Regions from separate parts of the Erwinia sp. 2186 genome, predicted to be linked through region 1. Evidence: predicted binding sites of a transcription regulator. Region 1 holds the regulator's gene; each other region holds the start of a gene.
The links. Region 1 encodes LexA, which represses DNA repair genes until DNA is damaged. Its sites were predicted from a motif close to TNCTGTATGTACATACAGNA; they were not measured.
Positions count from the first base shown of each region.

Region 1 (4,317 bases):
CGATGTCATTCACCGCAGGCGTCAGCCAGGCTGGGCGCTGGGCTTCGATGGGGTCGATGGCATCACGCCACTCAGGCACATGCTTGTTCAGGTAGGTCACCAACGGCAGCGGCTCCCCGAAGTTCACATACCCCTGGCCGAGGTTACGCAGCTTGCGCAGTCCGCGCACCATCTGCATAAACCCTTCTTTTTCTTTCGTCGCACCACGTAACTCTTTGGCGTAGGTTCCCACTTCCATCACGTGCTCATAACCGATATAGATCGGCACCAGTGTGATAGGGCGGTTACCGCCGCGCAGCATCGCCTGAATTGTCATCGACAGCGTGCCGGTTTTCGGGTCAAGCAGACGACCGGTACGGGAACGACCGCCTTCGACAAAGTATTCTACCGAGTAACCCCGGGTGAACAGCTCGCCGAGATATTCACGGAATACCGTTGAGTAGAGCTTATTACCCTTGAAGGTACGGCGGATAAAGAATGCGCCCAGACGGCGGAAAATCGGGCCCGCTGGCCAGAAGTTCAGGTTGATACCGGCGGCAATGTGCGGTGGCACCAGACCCTGGTGATACAGCACATAAGAGAGCAGCAGGTAGTCCATATGACTACGGTGGCAGGGCACGTAGACGATCTCGTGGCCGTCTTGCGCCAGCTGACGCACGCGCTCGCCGCCGTTGACGTTGATGCCCTGATACAGCTTGCTCCACGTCCAGCCCATGATGCGGTCCGTCAGACGGATGGCTTCATAAGAGAAGTCGGCGGCGATCTCTTCCATCAGCTCAACGGCGTTCTGCTGGGCTTTTTCATGGGAGATTTTCTTGCTGCGCGCTTCGTCTTCCACCGCTTTAGCGATGGCTTTGGACTGCAGCAGTTTATTAAACAGGTCCTGACGCACCGGCAAACGCGGGCCAATGGCCGCCAGGCGCTGACGGGCAAAGTGCATGCGTGCCACGCGCGCCAGCTTCTGCGCAATGATTTTGTCGGTGCCGTGTTCCGTTGCCATACGGCGCAGGGAAACCATCGGTGAGAAGCGGACAAAGCTGTCGCGGCCTAACCACAGCACGGCAAAGAATTTTTGGATGCCGTTCAACACGCGCAGATGAGGCTGATCGTCGCCCTGCACTTCGCGGCCTGGAGCCCGGCCAAACATCACGGATACCGGCACCATCTGCACGTCCAGCAGCGGGTTGCTGCGGTGCAAATCGAGGTATTCGTGGAACAGTTTTACCGATTCAACGTTAGGCACGAAATAGGGGAATACGCGTGGGCCGTCATGGATAAACACATGACGTGGCAAAACCGTACCGTCGATTTCCAGCGGATCTAAAGGATCGGGCAGATCCTGTTTACGGCATTGCTCACGCAACGCCAGCAGATCGGCCTTTGAATCATAAGGCAGCACATACATAATAGGGCGCGATGTATCCAGCGCCAGCTCGGAAACCGGCTCGGCGGGAATCGCTTTACTTTTTACCAGGAATTTTACTGGTAAATTCAATAAGTTATAATATAAGTTACGCCAACCTGACATAGATACCATGAAGCCTCTTGTTAGCAAAGCGCCGCAAGCATACCAGAAAGCGCCAGTGAGATCTGTGGTGTTGCAAAATGTGCGCCACCCAGACATTGACGTTAAACATCTCAAAGGGTTCCCTGATTATGGCAAATAACGTCACCGGATTGACTCGTATCATTAATGCCGCCGGTTATTCCTGGAAAGGAATACGCGCCGCCTGGCAAAACGAAGCGGCTTTTCGCCAGGAAGCGGTGGCCGGCATTGTCGCGGTGATTGTGGCGTGCTGGCTGGATGTGGACGCCGTCACGCGGGTGTTGCTGATAGGGTCCGTGATGTTGGTGATCATTGTTGAAATCCTTAACAGCGCGCTGGAAGCGGTGGTCGACCGCATTGGCAGCGAGATGCATCCTTTATCGGGTCGCGCCAAAGATATGGGCTCCGCTGCCGTCCTGCTGACGATACTACTCGCTGTTTTCGTCTGGGTAATGCTGCTAATTCCCTGATTGCGGCGCGCTTTCCATAATCTGACAAACTGCTGTTTTTTCCACATCTTTAGGTTTTCAACGCACAAATACCTGTATATACTCACAGCTGACTGTATAAACAACCAGGGGGCGGGATGAAAGCACTAACTGCAAGGCAGCAGCAGGTTTATGACCTGATACGCGACCACATTAACCAGACCGGCATGCCACCGACGCGGGCAGAAATCGCTGCACAGCTCGGTTTCCGTTCCCCGAATGCGGCTGAAGAGCATCTCAAAGCGCTGGCACGTAAAGGCGTGATCGAGATTGTTTCCGGCGCGTCTCGCGGTATCCGTCTGATGATGGAAGAAGAGGAAGGGTTGCCGTTGATTGGCCGTGTCGCCGCAGGTGAACCTTTGCTGGCGGAAGAGCACATTGAAGGTCACTACAAGGTGGATCCTGAACTGTTCAAGCCGGGCGCCGACTTCCTGCTGCGTGTTAGCGGCATGTCGATGAAAGATATCGGGATTATGGACGGCGATCTGTTGGCTGTGCATAAGACTCAGGATGTGCGTAATGGCCAGGTCGTGGTTGCGCGCATTGACGACGAGGTGACGGTAAAGCGCCTCAAGAAGCAGGGCAATATCGTGCATCTGCTGCCTGAAAACGGCGAATTCCAACCGATCGTGGTCGATCTGCGCTTGCAGACCCTGTCGATTGAAGGTCTGGCCGTCGGCGTAATCCGCAACGGCAACTGGCTGTAAACGCCTGACCTTAACGCGCTGCTTTCGCGGCGCGTTTCTCTTTTGGTAAGCTGTATGCCTTATTGACTGGCATATTCAGCTTCCGTGATGCTTTTAAGCCAGTCGCACAGTGGATGACCATGCGATTATTTTCTCCCTCAGATAACCAACTCTGGCGGCTGGCGCTGCCAATGATCCTGTCGAATATCTCCGTGCCCTTACTGGGCCTGGTGGATACCGCGGTCATTGGTCACCTTGACAGTCCTTCCTACCTCGGCGGCGTTGCCGTGGGCACTACCGCGACCAGCTTCCTGTTTATGCTGCTGCTGTTCCTGCGGATGAGCACCACCGGATTAACCGCGCAGGCGTTTGGTGCGGGTGATAAACCTGCGCTGGCCCGTGCACTGATGCAACCATTATTGATTGCCCTGGCGGCTGGCCTGCTGTTTATTCTGCTGAAATCCCCGCTTAACCACCTGGCGCTCTCTGTCGTGGGTGGCGATCCTGCCGTGCTGCATCAGGCCGCCCTATTTATGAATATCCGCTGGTTAAGTGCACCTGCGACGCTGGCCAACCTGGTATTACTGGGCTGGCTGCTGGGCGTACAGTATGCCCGTGCGCCGGTGATCCTGCTGGTTGTGGGAAACCTGGTCAACATCGTGCTGGATCTGTGGTTCGTGATGGGGCTGGGCTGGGGCGTGCAGGGTGCGGCGGCGGCCACCGCGATTGCAGAATACGTTACGCTGGCGATTGGGCTGGTGATGGTCTGGCGGGTGCTGAAGCTGCGGGGCATTTCGCTGCCGATGCTGAAAACCGCCTGGCAGGGCAATTTCGGCCGGCTGCTGCGGCTGAATCGGGACATTATGTTGCGATCTTTACTGCTGCAACTGTGCTTTGTTTCCTTGACGATATTGGGTGCGCGGCTGGGAAGTGAAGTCGTCGCCGTCAACGCCGTATTGTTGATGTTCCTGACCTTTACCGCTTACGCGCTGGACGGCTTTGCCTATGCGGTAGAAGCCTGCTCCGGCGAAGCCTATGGGGCAAAGGACGCAAAAAGGTTGCTGCTGATTTGGCACGCGGCCTGTCGCCAGGCAGGACTGGTGGCGCTGGCCTTTTCAATTCTCTATGGACTGGCCGGGACGCATATTGTTGCCTTACTGACCTCAATCCCCGAACTACAGCAGCAGGCTGACACCTATCTGTTCTGGCAGATTGTTCTGCCGGTCTGCGGTGTCTGGTGTTATCTGCTGGATGGCATGTTTATTGGTGCCACGCGCGCCAGCGAAATGCGCAACGGCATGCTGATTGCGGCACTGGGCTACGGCGCGACGCTGTTCACCGTGCCGGCATTAGGCAACCATGGTCTGTGGCTGGCCGTTACCGTGTTCCTGCTGCTGCGTGGGCTGACCTTGTGGCTCATCTGGCGCAGGCACTGGCGCAACAACAGCTGGTTTGCGGGCTGAAATAATTCGTTACACCCGCCTGCCGCTTCGTTATCTGCTGATCTCCCTGCCTTTTTTCACTTTTCGTTGTCACTTTTAGCTAAAAATGTGGCTTTATCTTTCGCCATTACGGGCAAACTCGCCATCATCTACTA
Region 1 covers NZ_CM173824.1:4,542,607-4,546,923, reverse strand. Annotated here, with positions in the region: gene plsB (glycerol-3-phosphate 1-O-acyltransferase PlsB) at 1-1,528, opposite strand, end outside; gene ACXKZG_RS21185 (diacylglycerol kinase) at 1,657-2,016, shown strand; gene lexA (transcriptional repressor LexA) at 2,133-2,741, shown strand; gene dinF (MATE family efflux transporter DinF) at 2,861-4,183, shown strand.

Region 2 (4,317 bases), 1.4 Mb from region 1:
AGGATCCACCAGCAGCTCACCGCGATAGCCGTCAACGATCAGCAGCCTGCCATTCATCAACTCGGGCTGAATATCCGCGCCCATCACCGTTGGAATGCCCATCGCGCGCACCATAATGGCGGCGTGTGAGTTGGCGGCACCGTCCCTGACCACCACACCCGCTAAACGGTCGTGCGGCAGCTCGGCCAGCGTGGTGGCGGTGAGTTCATCGGCCACCAGCACAAACTTTTCTGGCCAGGTACTGGTGCTCTGCACGCTGTCATCGAGGTGGAACAGCAAGCGCTGTCCCAGCACCCGCAGATCGCCCGAACGCTCACGCAGATAGCTGTCCTGCAGGCTGGCAAACTGTGCGGCAAACTTCTCAATGACTTTTTTAACGGCCCACTCAGCCACTGAACCGGCGTCAATCTCCGCATAGAGATCTTTCTTCAGCCGGTTGTCGCTGAGTAAGTGGGAATAGAGATCGAAGATTGCCGCGCTTTCTTTGTGCACGCTGGCGGTAAAGCGTTTGCTGTAGCGACGGAATTCGCTGGAGGCTTCATCCATCGCCAGAGAGAGGCGCTCACGCTCGCGGTGCGTATCCAGCGTGGACGCGGCAAACACCAGGTCCAGCGAAGGCTGCGTGGTGTCCACCCACCCTTCCGCCACCGCCACGCCTGGGGATGCGGCCAGCGCACGAATGCGGGTCTGGCGGTACTGACCAAACAGGGCGTTGAGCTGAGACTGCGACAGAATGGTCGCCATCTGCGTGGCCAGCGTGACGAGGAAAGACTCTTCGCTCTCGTCAAACTGACGGTGTTCGCGCTGCTGAACCACCAAAACGCCTAACAGCTGGCGTCGGCTGATGATCGGCACGCCGAGGAACGAGCGGAAACGCTCTTCTTTTACGGAAGGAACATATTTGAAGCTGGGATGACTTTGCGCGTCAGCCAGGTTGATTGGCTCAGCCAGCCGGCCCACCAGCCCGACGATCCCTTCGTCAAAGGCCAGTGCGACGGTACGACCACGCGGCTTTTTTAAGCCACGGGTCGCCATCAGGTAATAGCAGCGGCGGTCGTGATCGGCCAGATACACCGAACAGACTTCGGTATCCATTGCCAGGCAGATCTCATTGACCAGGATATCTAGCGCCTCGGTTAACCGGGGCGCACCTGCCACTTTTTCAACTATTTCGCGCAGCTGTGTGAGCATAATCTACGTGGCTTAACCTCTCTTCCGTCGATAAGCGGGCATATTTCGCTGTACGGTCGTCTCCTGCAGTGGCATGACCACGCTGGCGAACTCTTTCATCACGCGGCGATAGACGTCGCGTTTAAACGAGACCACCTGACGAACCGGATACCAGAAACTGACCCAACGCCAGCCGTCAAATTCCGGCGTGCTGCTGGTCTGCATATTGATATCTGCGTCATTGCACATTAACTGCAAAAGAAACCATTTTTGTTTCTGGCCGATACAAACCGGCTTTGTGTCCCAACGCACCAAACGTTTTGGCAACTTGTAGCGTAACCAGTTTCGGGTAGAGGCAAGGATGCGCACATCTTTGCGGTGCAAACCGACTTCCTCGAACAGTTCCCGGTACATCGCCTGCTCAGCAGTTTCACCCGCATTGATCCCACCCTGGGGAAACTGCCAGGAGTGCTGGCCAAAACGTCTGGCCCACAACACTTGTCCCTGCCTGTTACAAATTACGATACCAACATTCGGGCGGTAGCCATCATCATCGATCACTGGACTACCTCAAACTAAAACTCGGATGTTCTGATTGTTTCATACTCCTTACAGGTGGTAAACCACTGCTTTACGCCCTCAGCACGTGGCTGACGCGGGATAACTCACAGTTTTGCACCAAGTTATAAACAGAGACGGGGCAGAAAGCGCGATCTTATTCACGTTTTCTGTGGATAGCTTTGTGCAGAACTCCCTTAACGGTTGGGGAAAACTTTTTGACGCCTAATTTGCCCCCGATTTTCTCGGTTGATTAACTGACTCTAAAACCTCGGAATTATCCTGATTTTCACCCAAAAATGCCTCCCGTCATCCTGCTGTCACAGAGGGATATTCAGTGACTGGTGAAAGATCGAACACCCGCGTTTTTATCCACAGGATATGCCGCTCACTTAAGCATAAATCGTGCAAAAAGTGGCAAAACAGCCACAGTCAAGGCTGTAAATCGAAACAGTGTTCGCGTAAAAGACGAGTTATCCCATTTTTCTGTGGATAACAGGGGGGGTGATCCTGTTCATTGTCGGTGACAAGTCGGGCATAACCTTTTGCCCTTCCCTTTTTTACCGGGGATGGCGGGGTAAAAAATCATGATTTATCATGCTATTATTCCTGTTTTGCACAATCCGCTTTGCCTTAATTTTCCCTGTGCAAAAGAGTGGTGATTTTTTGAACGGCAACAGAGAGTTATCCATGAGTTCTGAATTTATTCCGCTAACGCCGCCAGAAAACGAAACCGTGCTGCTGGATCGTGCCCAACAGCTGGCAGGCTTTACGCTGGGTGAACTGGCGGCAAGAGCCGGTCTGAAGATCCCGCAGGATCTGCGTCGGGATAAAGGCTGGGTCGGCATGTTACTGGAACGCTACCTGGGAGCCAGTGCCGGCAGCAAGCCCGAGCAGGATTTTGCCGAGATTGGTGTGGAGTTGAAAACCATCCCGATAGACGCGCTGGGTCGCCCACTGGAAACCACCTTCGTCTGCGTCGCGCCACTGACCGGCAACAGCGGCGTCACCTGGCAGACCAGCCATGTGCGGCACAAACTGGCCAGGGTGTTATGGGTTCCCGTTGAGGGTGACCGGGCGATCCCGCTGGCTGAGCGTCGGGTGGGTGCGCCGCTGTTGTGGAGTGCCAGTGAGGAAGAGGAAGCGCTGTTGCAGCGCGACTGGGAAGAGCTGATGGATATGATTGTGTTAGGGCAGGTCGAAAAGATCACCGCCCGCCACGGTGAAGTGCTGCAAATCCGGCCAAAAGCTGCCAACAGCAAAGCGCTGACCGAAGGGATTGGCACTAACGGCCAGCCGATTATGACCTTACCGCGCGGTTTCTATCTGAAGAAAAGCTTTACCGGTCCCCTGCTGGCCCGCCATTTTTTATTGTAATCCGACGGGCTGACCGCCCCAGATAAAAGGAAAGCAGGATAGCGGCGCGACCACGGGTTGCGTATACTCCTCGTTTACTTTTCGTTTAGGAAGCAAAGTTAGCATGTTTGATTGGATTGCAGATCCCAATGCCTGGCTGGCCCTGGGCACGCTGACGATTCTGGAGATCGTCCTCGGCATCGATAATATTATTTTCCTCTCCCTGGTAGTCGCCAAACTCCCTAAACATCAACAGAATACCGCTCGCCGTGTTGGTTTAGCCGGTGCGATGTTAATGCGTCTGGGTCTGTTAGCGTCAATTGCCTGGGTGATCCGCCTGACCACGCCGCTGTTTACCCTGATGGATCACAGCTTCTCCGCCCGCGATTTGATCCTGCTGTTCGGTGGTCTGTTCCTGCTGTGGAAATCCAGCGCGGAGATCCACGAAACCATTGAAGGCGGCGATGCCGAGCATAAAACCAACGTGCACTCGTTTGTCGGTGCCATCGTGCAGATTATGCTGCTGGATATTATTTTCAGCCTCGACTCGGTGATCACCGCCGTCGGCCTGTCGGATCATCTGATTATTATGATGGCCGCCGTGGTGATTGCGGTGGGTGTAATGATGTTCGCCGCTAAAACCATTGGCGACTTCGTTGACCGTCATCCTTCGGTGAAAATGTTGGCGCTGGCTTTCCTGATTTTAGTCGGCTTTACGCTGATACTGGAAAGCTTCAATGTGCATGTTCCTAAAGGCTATATCTATTTCGCCATGTTCTTCTCAATGGCCGTGGAATGCCTGAACCTGATGCGCTCTAAAAAGAACCTCGCCTGATCCTTTACTGGCCGGTCACGCCGGCCAGTACCTCGCTCTGTAGTATCATCTTACGATTAATGTCAATGGCCCGACGTGCTCGCAGCACATTTTCGGACATCTACTACTGCGTCTGTCGCCAAAATGCGTTATTAATGGACGTACCAGTATTCAGTAGCGGGCCTTAAGGGAGCGAAGTATGAAGTATATGTTTGGCGCAGCAGCGCTTATGTTGGCCGTGCTGGTCAGCGGGTGTAGCAGCGATTACGTGATGGCGACTAAGGAAGGCAACATGATCATGACCCAGGGCAAACCTGAGATTGATAAAGAGACCGGCCTGGTGAAATATACCGACCGCTCTGGCCATGAGTTACAAATCAACGGTGATGATGTTTCCTCCATCGTTGAGCGCTAAGTCA
Region 2 covers NZ_CM173824.1:1,020,640-1,024,956, reverse strand. Annotated here, with positions in the region: gene ptsP (phosphoenolpyruvate--protein phosphotransferase) at 1-1,191, opposite strand, end outside; gene rppH (RNA pyrophosphohydrolase) at 1,204-1,731, opposite strand; gene mutH (DNA mismatch repair endonuclease MutH) at 2,419-3,105, shown strand; gene ACXKZG_RS04715 (TerC family protein) at 3,209-3,919, shown strand; gene ACXKZG_RS04710 (YgdI/YgdR family lipoprotein) at 4,098-4,313, shown strand.
Region 2: a site for LexA is predicted at 2,165-2,184, ahead of mutH (DNA mismatch repair endonuclease MutH). Genes of this name have one in related genera too.

Region 3 (4,317 bases), 1.3 Mb from region 1:
TAGGCAGCTCCAGACCAACATACGGCTTGCCAGGGATCACTTCCACCACGCGGACAGCAACGGCTGAAAGCGAGCGGGCAAGGTCACGAGACAGGTTAGAAATACGGGCCGCTTTCACGCCCGGTGCTAAATCCAGTTCGAAACGCGTAATGACCGGACCTGGTGAGATGCCAACCACTTCGGCTTTCACGCGGTAATCAGCCAGACGGGCCTCAACCAGTCGGGCCATTTGCTCCAGGGCAAACATATCGACAGGTTCAGCTTCAATCGGCGGTTCGGTCAACAAATCCAGCGAAGGCAACGGTGTGGTTGGGCGTTCCAGACGTTGCTCATGACGCACAAGGAACGGGTGGAACAAGCTATCTTCAGCCGGTTTCGCCGGTTCTGGCTCAGGCGCAGCTTCCTGAGGAGCCTGCCAGGATGGGGCAACCGGTGCCTGTGGCTGCTGTGCTACCGGCTGAGCCGGAGGCGTCTGCCATGACGGGGTTACCGGAGCCTGTGGCTGCGGCGCGACCGGCTGAGCCGGAGGCGTCTGCCATGACGGGGTTACCGGAGCCTGTGGTTGCGTCGCGACCGGTTGAGCCGGAGGCGTCTGCCATGATGGCGTGACGGGTTGCTGTACCGGCGCATGTTCAGGCGTAGAACTGTGCTGTTGCCACTGCTCTGCGGCTTTATCGGTCTCTGCGGGTAAGGTAAACAGCGGCTCGCTTGGGCCGTCATCCACCAAATCATCCATTGGAGAGAAATCGAACGCTCCGGCGGTATCCAGTTTGAAGGACGGAGCCTGCTGCTGGTCCTCTTCGCCATACCGTTGCTGCTGTTGTTCAGCAAACTGACGAGCCAATGCAGCCTGTTGCAGAGCGGCTTCATCATCTTCTGCGAACTCTTCGCCATAGCGCGTCTGCTGCTGAGCCATAAAGGCCTCGCGCAGATGGGCCTCTTCCAGCTCCATCGCATCTTCATCCGCAGCGGGCAGAGTGGCGGAGGTGGATCCCAGCAGTTCCTGCTCTTCTTTCGCCTTCTCTTCAGCCATACGCTGAGAAGGCAATTTGATGCCATAAGAAGCCAGTTCACGACGCGTTGGCAATTTAACCGGGTTAGGACGCGGCAATGCCGGGCCGATGCCTTGCTTAACCTGAGGGTTAACCGGCGCCTCACTGGTCGCACTGAATCCCGGCATAAACGGCGCGGACGCTGCCGCGACTTTAGCCGCAGCCACGACACCCTGAGTGCCAGCAGCCATATCGGTTGGCTGAGTGGACTGCGGAGCAGAGAAGTCGAATGGCGAAGAACTGTCTCGCCAGTTCCCCATCCGTGGCCCTTCATCTTCGTCATCCACCTGCACTGAAGGTGCAGGCGTGGTCTCAGCCGGCATTTCAAAGCGGTAAAGTTCAGGCGTTTGTGCTACTGGCGCAGCCGCAACAGGCTCGGGAGTCGCCGCCTGAGCGGGAACATGCGCAGGCTGAACGCTGGCGACCGGAGAAACCGGGGCAGCAGGAGCCTCTTCAGCTTGCGGAGCCGCAGCCAATGGTGCAGCAGTTGCAGCCACAGCCGATTTGCTCAGAAGCGGATCGTTGTCCTCTGCTTCATGCTCATCGTCCTGCAGTATTTTCTTCGGCGCAGACAGCAGCACATCATCTTCTTCGCTGCGGGCGCTTTGCTTCAGAACAGGTGCGGCCGGAACCGCTTCGCCCTGCTCGTCTTCATACTTATCATCATGCCAGTGCTCATCGTTACGCGAACGATTACTGGCAAAGGTCAGCACGCCCATCACGACACCACCGATTTTCTCAGCGATAGTGAGCCATGACCAGCCGGTATAGAGCGTTAATCCCGCAGCCCAGATGCACAGCAGCGTCAAGGTGCCACCGGCGCTGCTGAACCATGGTGCCATGGCATTACTCAGCAGGCTGCCAATCACGCCACCCGAAGCGAAGTACCAAATGTCATCGGCATTCAGCGCCGCAAGGCCGCATGAAGTGATCACCAGAGCCAGCACGCCAATCAGGCGCAGGGCGACTGCGAAGTAATCAATGAATTCCTGAGAGTGGCGCTGACGGAAAGTGATCCAGCAAAGGCCTAAAATGACTGGAGGAATGGCATAGGCCATCACACCAAAAATGAAGAACAGGGTATCCGCAAGCCAGGCGCCAATGCCGCCGCCCACATTGTGGATAGGTTCATGCCAGGCGGTCTGAGACCAGCTGGGATCGGAAGGATTGAAGCTCACCAACGCTGCCATCAGATAAACGGCAAAAAGAGCCACAACAATCAACAACGCTTCGAGCAGACGACGCCCACTGCTAAGCGGTTGTAAGGATACTTCTTTATCTTCTGTGTATTCCTGGCTCAAGAGTACTCTCCAGGGGCCTGTAAACTATGGAGGCAACAGCGCCGGGCGAGCCCGACGCTGAACCTGTATGAATTCACAGGAGTGTACCGAAAACTATCAGGTTTTGCACCTGCCCTGTGTTACCGCGTTTTAATGACTAAGCGGTTACTTTGTTTCACTTCTTCCATGACGACATAGGTCCGCGTATCGTTCACGCCCGGCAGACGTAGCAGGGTCTCGCCCAGCAATTTACGGTAAGCCGACATATCAGGAACACGGGTTTTCAGCAGATAGTCAAAATCGCCTGAAACAAGATGACACTCTTGAGTTTCCTCAAGTTTTTGTACGGCGGCGTTAAATTGCTCAAACACATCCGGTGCACCACGATTCAGAGTAATCTCAACGAATACCAGCAGTGACGCGTCCAGATAGTGTGGATTCAGCTGCGCGGTATAACCCAGGATGAATCCCTGGCGCTCGAGGCGACGGACACGTTCAAGGCAGGGTGTCGGGGATAAACCCACACTCTTGGAAAGATCGACGTTAGAAATTCGACCATTCTTTTGCAGTTCGTTAAGGATGTTGCGGTCGATCCTGTCGAGATCTTTACCAGGTCGTTTTTTATTGTCTACCATTATTATTGTCTCTCTTAATGCCTTCCCTTTACTTGCCATACCCTGGCGCATTCGATGTGCAGGGTTGTTCTAAGTGAAGTCAGGAGCCTGCTGCGCTTCTTGCAAAACGCCCATCCGTATGACGCATGTTGTCTGTCCACACCATGCGTCATGACCAATGACAGACTGAGTTTATTCGGCCAGCGTGCCAAAACATGGAATGAAAATCTGTTTTGCCAACCTAAATCCCCTCTGCTTCCTACACTGTTTTCGCAAAAGCGCAGCCGATTGTCAAAGCAAAACAACTAAAACCAGTACAACATGCCAGAAGTATCGCTGCGTGACTGTTTTTAAATGGATATTTTCAGGGCATTGCACTGTCAGGTGTCAGCGTTTGCCCCAAAATAGCGCACAACTCGCCCGCAAGGTGAAAGGGTCCATTGGTCAAACCTTTCGCAGTCATCGTTAACAAAATCGCAGAATGCTTTTGTTGCCGCGTTAAATTCCCTACAATCGAAAAATGTTTGCCAGACAAATAATGAGGGTCTCATGAGCACGGCCAAACACAGTAAATTACTTATCCTGGGCTCAGGCCCGGCTGGCTATACCGCTGCCGTTTATGCAGCGCGCGCCAATTTGAATCCGGTGTTAATCACCGGCCTGGAAAAAGGCGGTCAGTTGACCACCACCACCGAAGTTGAAAACTGGCCGGGTGACCCGAACGATCTGACCGGTCCGGCGTTGATGGAACGTATGCAGGAGCATGCGGAGAAATTCAACACCGAGATCATTTTCGACCACATTCATACGGTCGATCTGCAGACGCGCCCGTTCAGATTAACTGGCGACAGCGCGGAATATACTGCTGATGCTTTGATCATCGCTACCGGTGCCTCTGCCCGCTATCTGGGCTTGCCGTCTGAAGAAGCGTTTAAAGGACGCGGCGTTTCAGCCTGTGCAACCTGCGATGGTTTCTTCTACCGTAACCAGAAAGTTGCGGTGATCGGCGGGGGGAATACCGCCGTTGAAGAAGCGCTTTATCTGGCGAACATCGCTGCAGAAGTGCATTTGATTCACCGCCGCGACAGCTTCCGCGCGGAAAAAATCCTTATCGACCGTCTGATGGAAAAAGTGCGCAACGGCAATATCGTGCTGCACACTAACCAGACGCTGGATGAAGTGATCGGCGATCAAATGGGTGTCAGCTCGCTGCGCCTGCGCTCTGCGCTGGACGATCAGCAGACTGAAGAGCTGAATGTAGCCGGTCTGTTTGTCGCCATCGGGCATAGCCCGAACACCGGCATCTTCAAAGATCAGCTTGAGCTGGAAAATGGGTACATCAAAGTCCAGTCGGGTCTGCAGGGCAATGCG
Region 3 covers NZ_CM173824.1:3,214,540-3,218,856, forward strand. Annotated here, with positions in the region: gene ACXKZG_RS14875 (DNA translocase FtsK 4TM domain-containing protein) at 1-2,353, opposite strand, end outside; gene lrp (leucine-responsive transcriptional regulator Lrp) at 2,473-2,967, opposite strand; gene trxB (thioredoxin-disulfide reductase) at 3,496-4,317, shown strand, end outside.
Region 3: a site for LexA is predicted at 2,415-2,434, ahead of ACXKZG_RS14875 (DNA translocase FtsK 4TM domain-containing protein). Genes of this name have one in related genera too.

Region 4 (4,317 bases), 1.6 Mb from region 1:
TTATCGATGCCCTGAGCCTCGAGGATTGCGCCAATCCGCTGCTGCTGAATAACAGCCGGGTGCTGCTGCGTCAGCTCAGCCTGCAGGCCGGTGCGACGGTCAATCTGGACAATACCTCCGATCGCTGGCTGTCAGGCTATGAGAGCGGCTGGCGTCGTGATGAAAACTTTGGCACCACCATGACCGGATCGATGAAAGCCGGCTGGTACAGCGGCTATAAGCTCAGTAACACATCGGACACCGATAAATGGTATCGCATCGGCAAATTTGTCTTCCCGAAAGCCAATCAGCAGTGGACGCTGGAGATGGTCAGCAAACAGTCGACGGCCAATCCTTCCGGCACCGCGGCCAGCCCGCTGCAAACCATCTCCTCGGGCGTCACCTACCTGAATCTGCAGCGCTGCGTCAGCTCAGTGTGGGCCGATATGTTCCATCGCGGCACCACGGCGGTGGTTGACGTCAAGTATGCGCGCAGCTATCAGAATATCGTCGAGGTCTGGGTGAAGCTGAAAGCGGGCAGTGGCGACACCATGTTTAACGTGCGATCGACCGGGCCAACGCGGTTTGAAGCCGGGGAGTGTTCCTTATTTACACCGGATCTGTCGGAGGTTACCGATCTGACCACCGTCGGCACCGTCACGCCCAACGCGCGCTTAAGTTTCCACAACGGCCTGGCGGGCATCGGCGCCAATGAAAATGGGGTCGTGACCTTAGCGACAACGGAGGCAGCATCCCCGGTCAGCGCGGCCCCGGTGGGGTATATCACCCTTAACGTTAACGGGATAGATCGTAAATTCCCTTACTTCAGCTGAATAGTAGCTTGCTAACGAAAACCGCCTGCTGAGGGCGGTTTTTTTTCGTCTGAGGATTTTAAGCGAACTTTTCCTGCGAAAGGGCTGGTAGTCAGTGGCAAAGGGTGAAATAGTGCTGTTTCATTACCAGGATTAATCTGTTTTTTGCCGTGATTTTTTCTGATTTAGGCGGATAAAACGCCTTTTTGGTCAAATAAGCGTAAAAAACGGACATTTTTACACTCCGGTAGAAATCGGGGGTTGAGATGGCGGAGTGTTGATCCGTAAAATAGGGCCAAAACGCAAATCAGGAGAATTCTGTGTCAGAAGCTGCTTCAATCGAAGATAACCCCAACCGACTGGAAGAAGCGAAAAACATCGCTTTGGGCTGGCGTATTGTTGGCAATATCGAACCGCAGACGCTGGAAGATGCCATTCAAATGCTGCGCGACAGTGCGGCCCATGCCGCGAAAGTCTACGAATTGTTGTATGCGGAAATTGCTCAACGGGCGAAATAGTCCGGCGACTGCGTATTATGCCGTCTGTGCCAGACCCGCAGAGCGAGAGTCACGCCACGCCTCCCAGCATCTTGCAGGATCGATATCACGGTATCCTCGTGACGGATCCATCCCCCGGACAAGGTTGTCCGGCACGGAAATGCAGGTGGCATTATCACGAATTTGTTCCACTTCCTGCTGCGTCAACCCACTGCCTTTTTGCTTTTCAGCGTTCACCAGTAAACTGACCAGTGACGGAATATAAAGTACTGCCATCATCGCATTCCCATTCGTTATGCCCTGGGAACATCTTCGGCTCAGCGGGTGAAAACTTTAGCGGTGGACGCGCACAGTGTGAAAAATGCCCACCGTCGTTTAAAATTCTTCTGACACCAGCCACTGATCGGCTTCATCGAACATCTCTTCAATGATCCGCAGCATCACCGACTTGTCACTTTTACTGGCATCGGTTTTCACGCCATTAGCCTGCATCGGTTTTACCTTCACTTCGGCAGCCGGGAAAACGCGCTGAATACGCTTCTCCAGCTCGTTCAGAATCAGTTCCTGCGCATTGGGCAATCCGGCAACGTTGCGCTTATCGTAAGTCAGTTCTACAAACATGGGGTTATCCTGGTTATAAATGCTGGATAAAAATACAGTTAATGTCCGCAACCTTCAATGAAAATTTGCCCTCCAGGAATAAACTGAAAAATGGCCTTCCGCCGCCAATCTGTTAAGCAAACGGAAATCTCCGCAACATTCATCAAATTAACGAAAATCACCAGGCTACACTGCACAGTGTTGAATCCAATGAAGGAAACCTAAAATGAAAAAATTAGCTTGTGCACTGACCTTACTCGCTGGCGGATTGCTGCTGGCAGGCTGTTCCAGCGACCATGTTCTGCAGATGAAGGATGGCAGCACCGTGGTGGTCCAGGGGAAACCTGAAGTCGATAAAGCCACCGGCATGGTGATGTATACCGATGAAAATGGTAAGCAGCAGGCGGTGAATCAGGATCAGATCAAAGAGATGAACTCGCTGAATAATTAATCTCTGCCGGGGATTTAGTAACACTTAAGGCAAACGTGGGTAGCGTCCTGTGGTAGGCTTTCTGACATATAGTCAATGAAATCAGAGAGAATCGCCCGGAGACCGCTGCCCATGTTCCGCACTATCGCCACTGGATGTTTGCTCGTCTGTGCCACCTTTGCTGCACAGGCTAACAACGACACGCCGCCACTCAACACCGAATTTCAGATTACCTGCCCAGGCCGCCCCACGATGACCGTCACCCAGGCGCAATACGGCCTGACCACCCTTATGTGGCCGGGCGATAATTTCCAGATTGCGGCGGGTAATCAGCGTTCCAAAACGGATAACGGGGTAAAGGTGTCGATCGTGCTGTTCCGCAATGGCGATCAGATGGTGGTGAACACCTCAGACGATGACACCTTCTTCTCCTACAGCGGCGTACAAAAGCTGGTGCCCTGTAGCCGCAGTAGCGAGCGTGAAAACAGCGCGGTCGATCTGCAACGTACCGATTCGTCCGGCAACGTCGCCTCCTGATCGCCGGCTAGTCAGGCAGCCGCTGGCGCAGATCCAGCGGCGAACTCTCCGCCTCATCCAGCAACGCCAGCCATTCGCGCATCGTCACTTCCTGCCAGGACAGATGTCCGGCGGTGGTGCCCATCAACACCACGTCGGGCCTCAGCGCCCGATAGAACTCAATCGACTTTTTCAAATCCGCTTCGTTGCTTTCCGGCACCAACACCGTCACCCAGCGATCGTGTGACATGGTGATGGTGTCGCCAACAAACAGATAGGTTTTGCCAAAGGGTGAGGCATACAGATAGCTGGTGCTGCCCGGCGTATGGCCCGGCGTGGGAACCACGTGAAAGCTGCCACAGTGCAGCTCAGCCTGATTGAAGGTGTCGTCAGCTTCGACATACGGGCTGATCGCGCCCAGCGCCTTGTTATGACAATACAAGGCCGCGTTAAAGCGCGTTTGCAGTAAACGGGCACCCGGCCCGGCTTCATGGGAATGGGTCAGATAATGGCGGATAATCCCGCCCAAATCTTCAATCGCCTGATGGTCGTTCAGATTCTCGACGCGGGAAATCAGTAAGTTTCCCCGCGTATGCTGCAGCAAAAATCCATGCATCATCAGTTCCGGCTCATGCTCACTGGCCGGAAACTCCGGGGTTGAAACCCAGAGATCCTCGTACAACTGCTTCATGGGCGCTCCGGATGGTTAACGAAGCGTAGGGTGCCCTGATAGCGTCAGCGTGCTGCTTGAACCCTTGACCTGTAAATGTCCCTGCGCGCCTAACGGAAGCGTCACGGTATTCCAGTGATGGCCAAATTCAAGACCGGTAACCAGCGGTACGCCCGTTACCTGACGAATCAGCGTCCAGACGCTGTCGAAGTCATAGCCATTGTCATAATCGGTGAGTGTCGCGCCGGTAAAGCTGCCGGTCACAATTGCCTTCTGTCGTGCCAGGATGCCGCTCTGTGCCAGCTGAAGAAGCATTCTCTCCACGCGGAAAGGGTGCTCATTCACATCCTCGATCACCAGAATGCCGTCTTCAATCTCCGGCAGCCAGGGGGTGCCCATCATCGAGGCAATCATCGCCAGGTTACCGCCCCAGACGGTGCCCTGTACGTCGATATCCTGCGGCTGCGTTTCCCAGCTAAGGATTAATTTAGGCGAAGTCAGCGCGCGCCAAAAGTGGTCAACGGTGAAATCAGATAAAACCTCAGCGCCAAAATTGCCGGTCAGCATCGGGCCACTGAAAGAAATGGCACCTTGTTTCAGCAGCGGAAGCTGGATAGCGGTGAAGTCGCTGTGGCCACACAGCGCCACCGGCTGGTCCTTCAGGCGGGCAGCGACGGCGGCAAAATCAATCTGCGGCAGCAGCCGGGTCGCGCCATAACCGCCACGCACCGCCAGCAGGATATCCGGCAGATCCTCCATCTGCGCCAGACCGTTTATATCCTGCAAACGTTCGGCATCATCCCCCGCAAAGCG
Region 4 covers NZ_CM173824.1:2,985,602-2,989,918, reverse strand. Annotated here, with positions in the region: gene ACXKZG_RS13770 (glycosyl hydrolase family 28-related protein) at 1-812, shown strand, start outside; gene ACXKZG_RS13765 (hypothetical protein) at 1,112-1,309, shown strand; gene ACXKZG_RS13760 (hypothetical protein) at 1,325-1,567, opposite strand; gene ACXKZG_RS13755 (DinI-like family protein) at 1,664-1,909, opposite strand; gene ACXKZG_RS13750 (YgdI/YgdR family lipoprotein) at 2,115-2,339, shown strand; gene ACXKZG_RS13745 (hypothetical protein) at 2,451-2,855, shown strand; gene ACXKZG_RS13740 (MBL fold metallo-hydrolase) at 2,863-3,525, opposite strand; gene ldcA (muramoyltetrapeptide carboxypeptidase) at 3,541-4,317, opposite strand, start outside.
Region 4: a site for LexA is predicted at 1,930-1,949, ahead of ACXKZG_RS13755 (DinI-like family protein). Genes of this name have one in related genera too.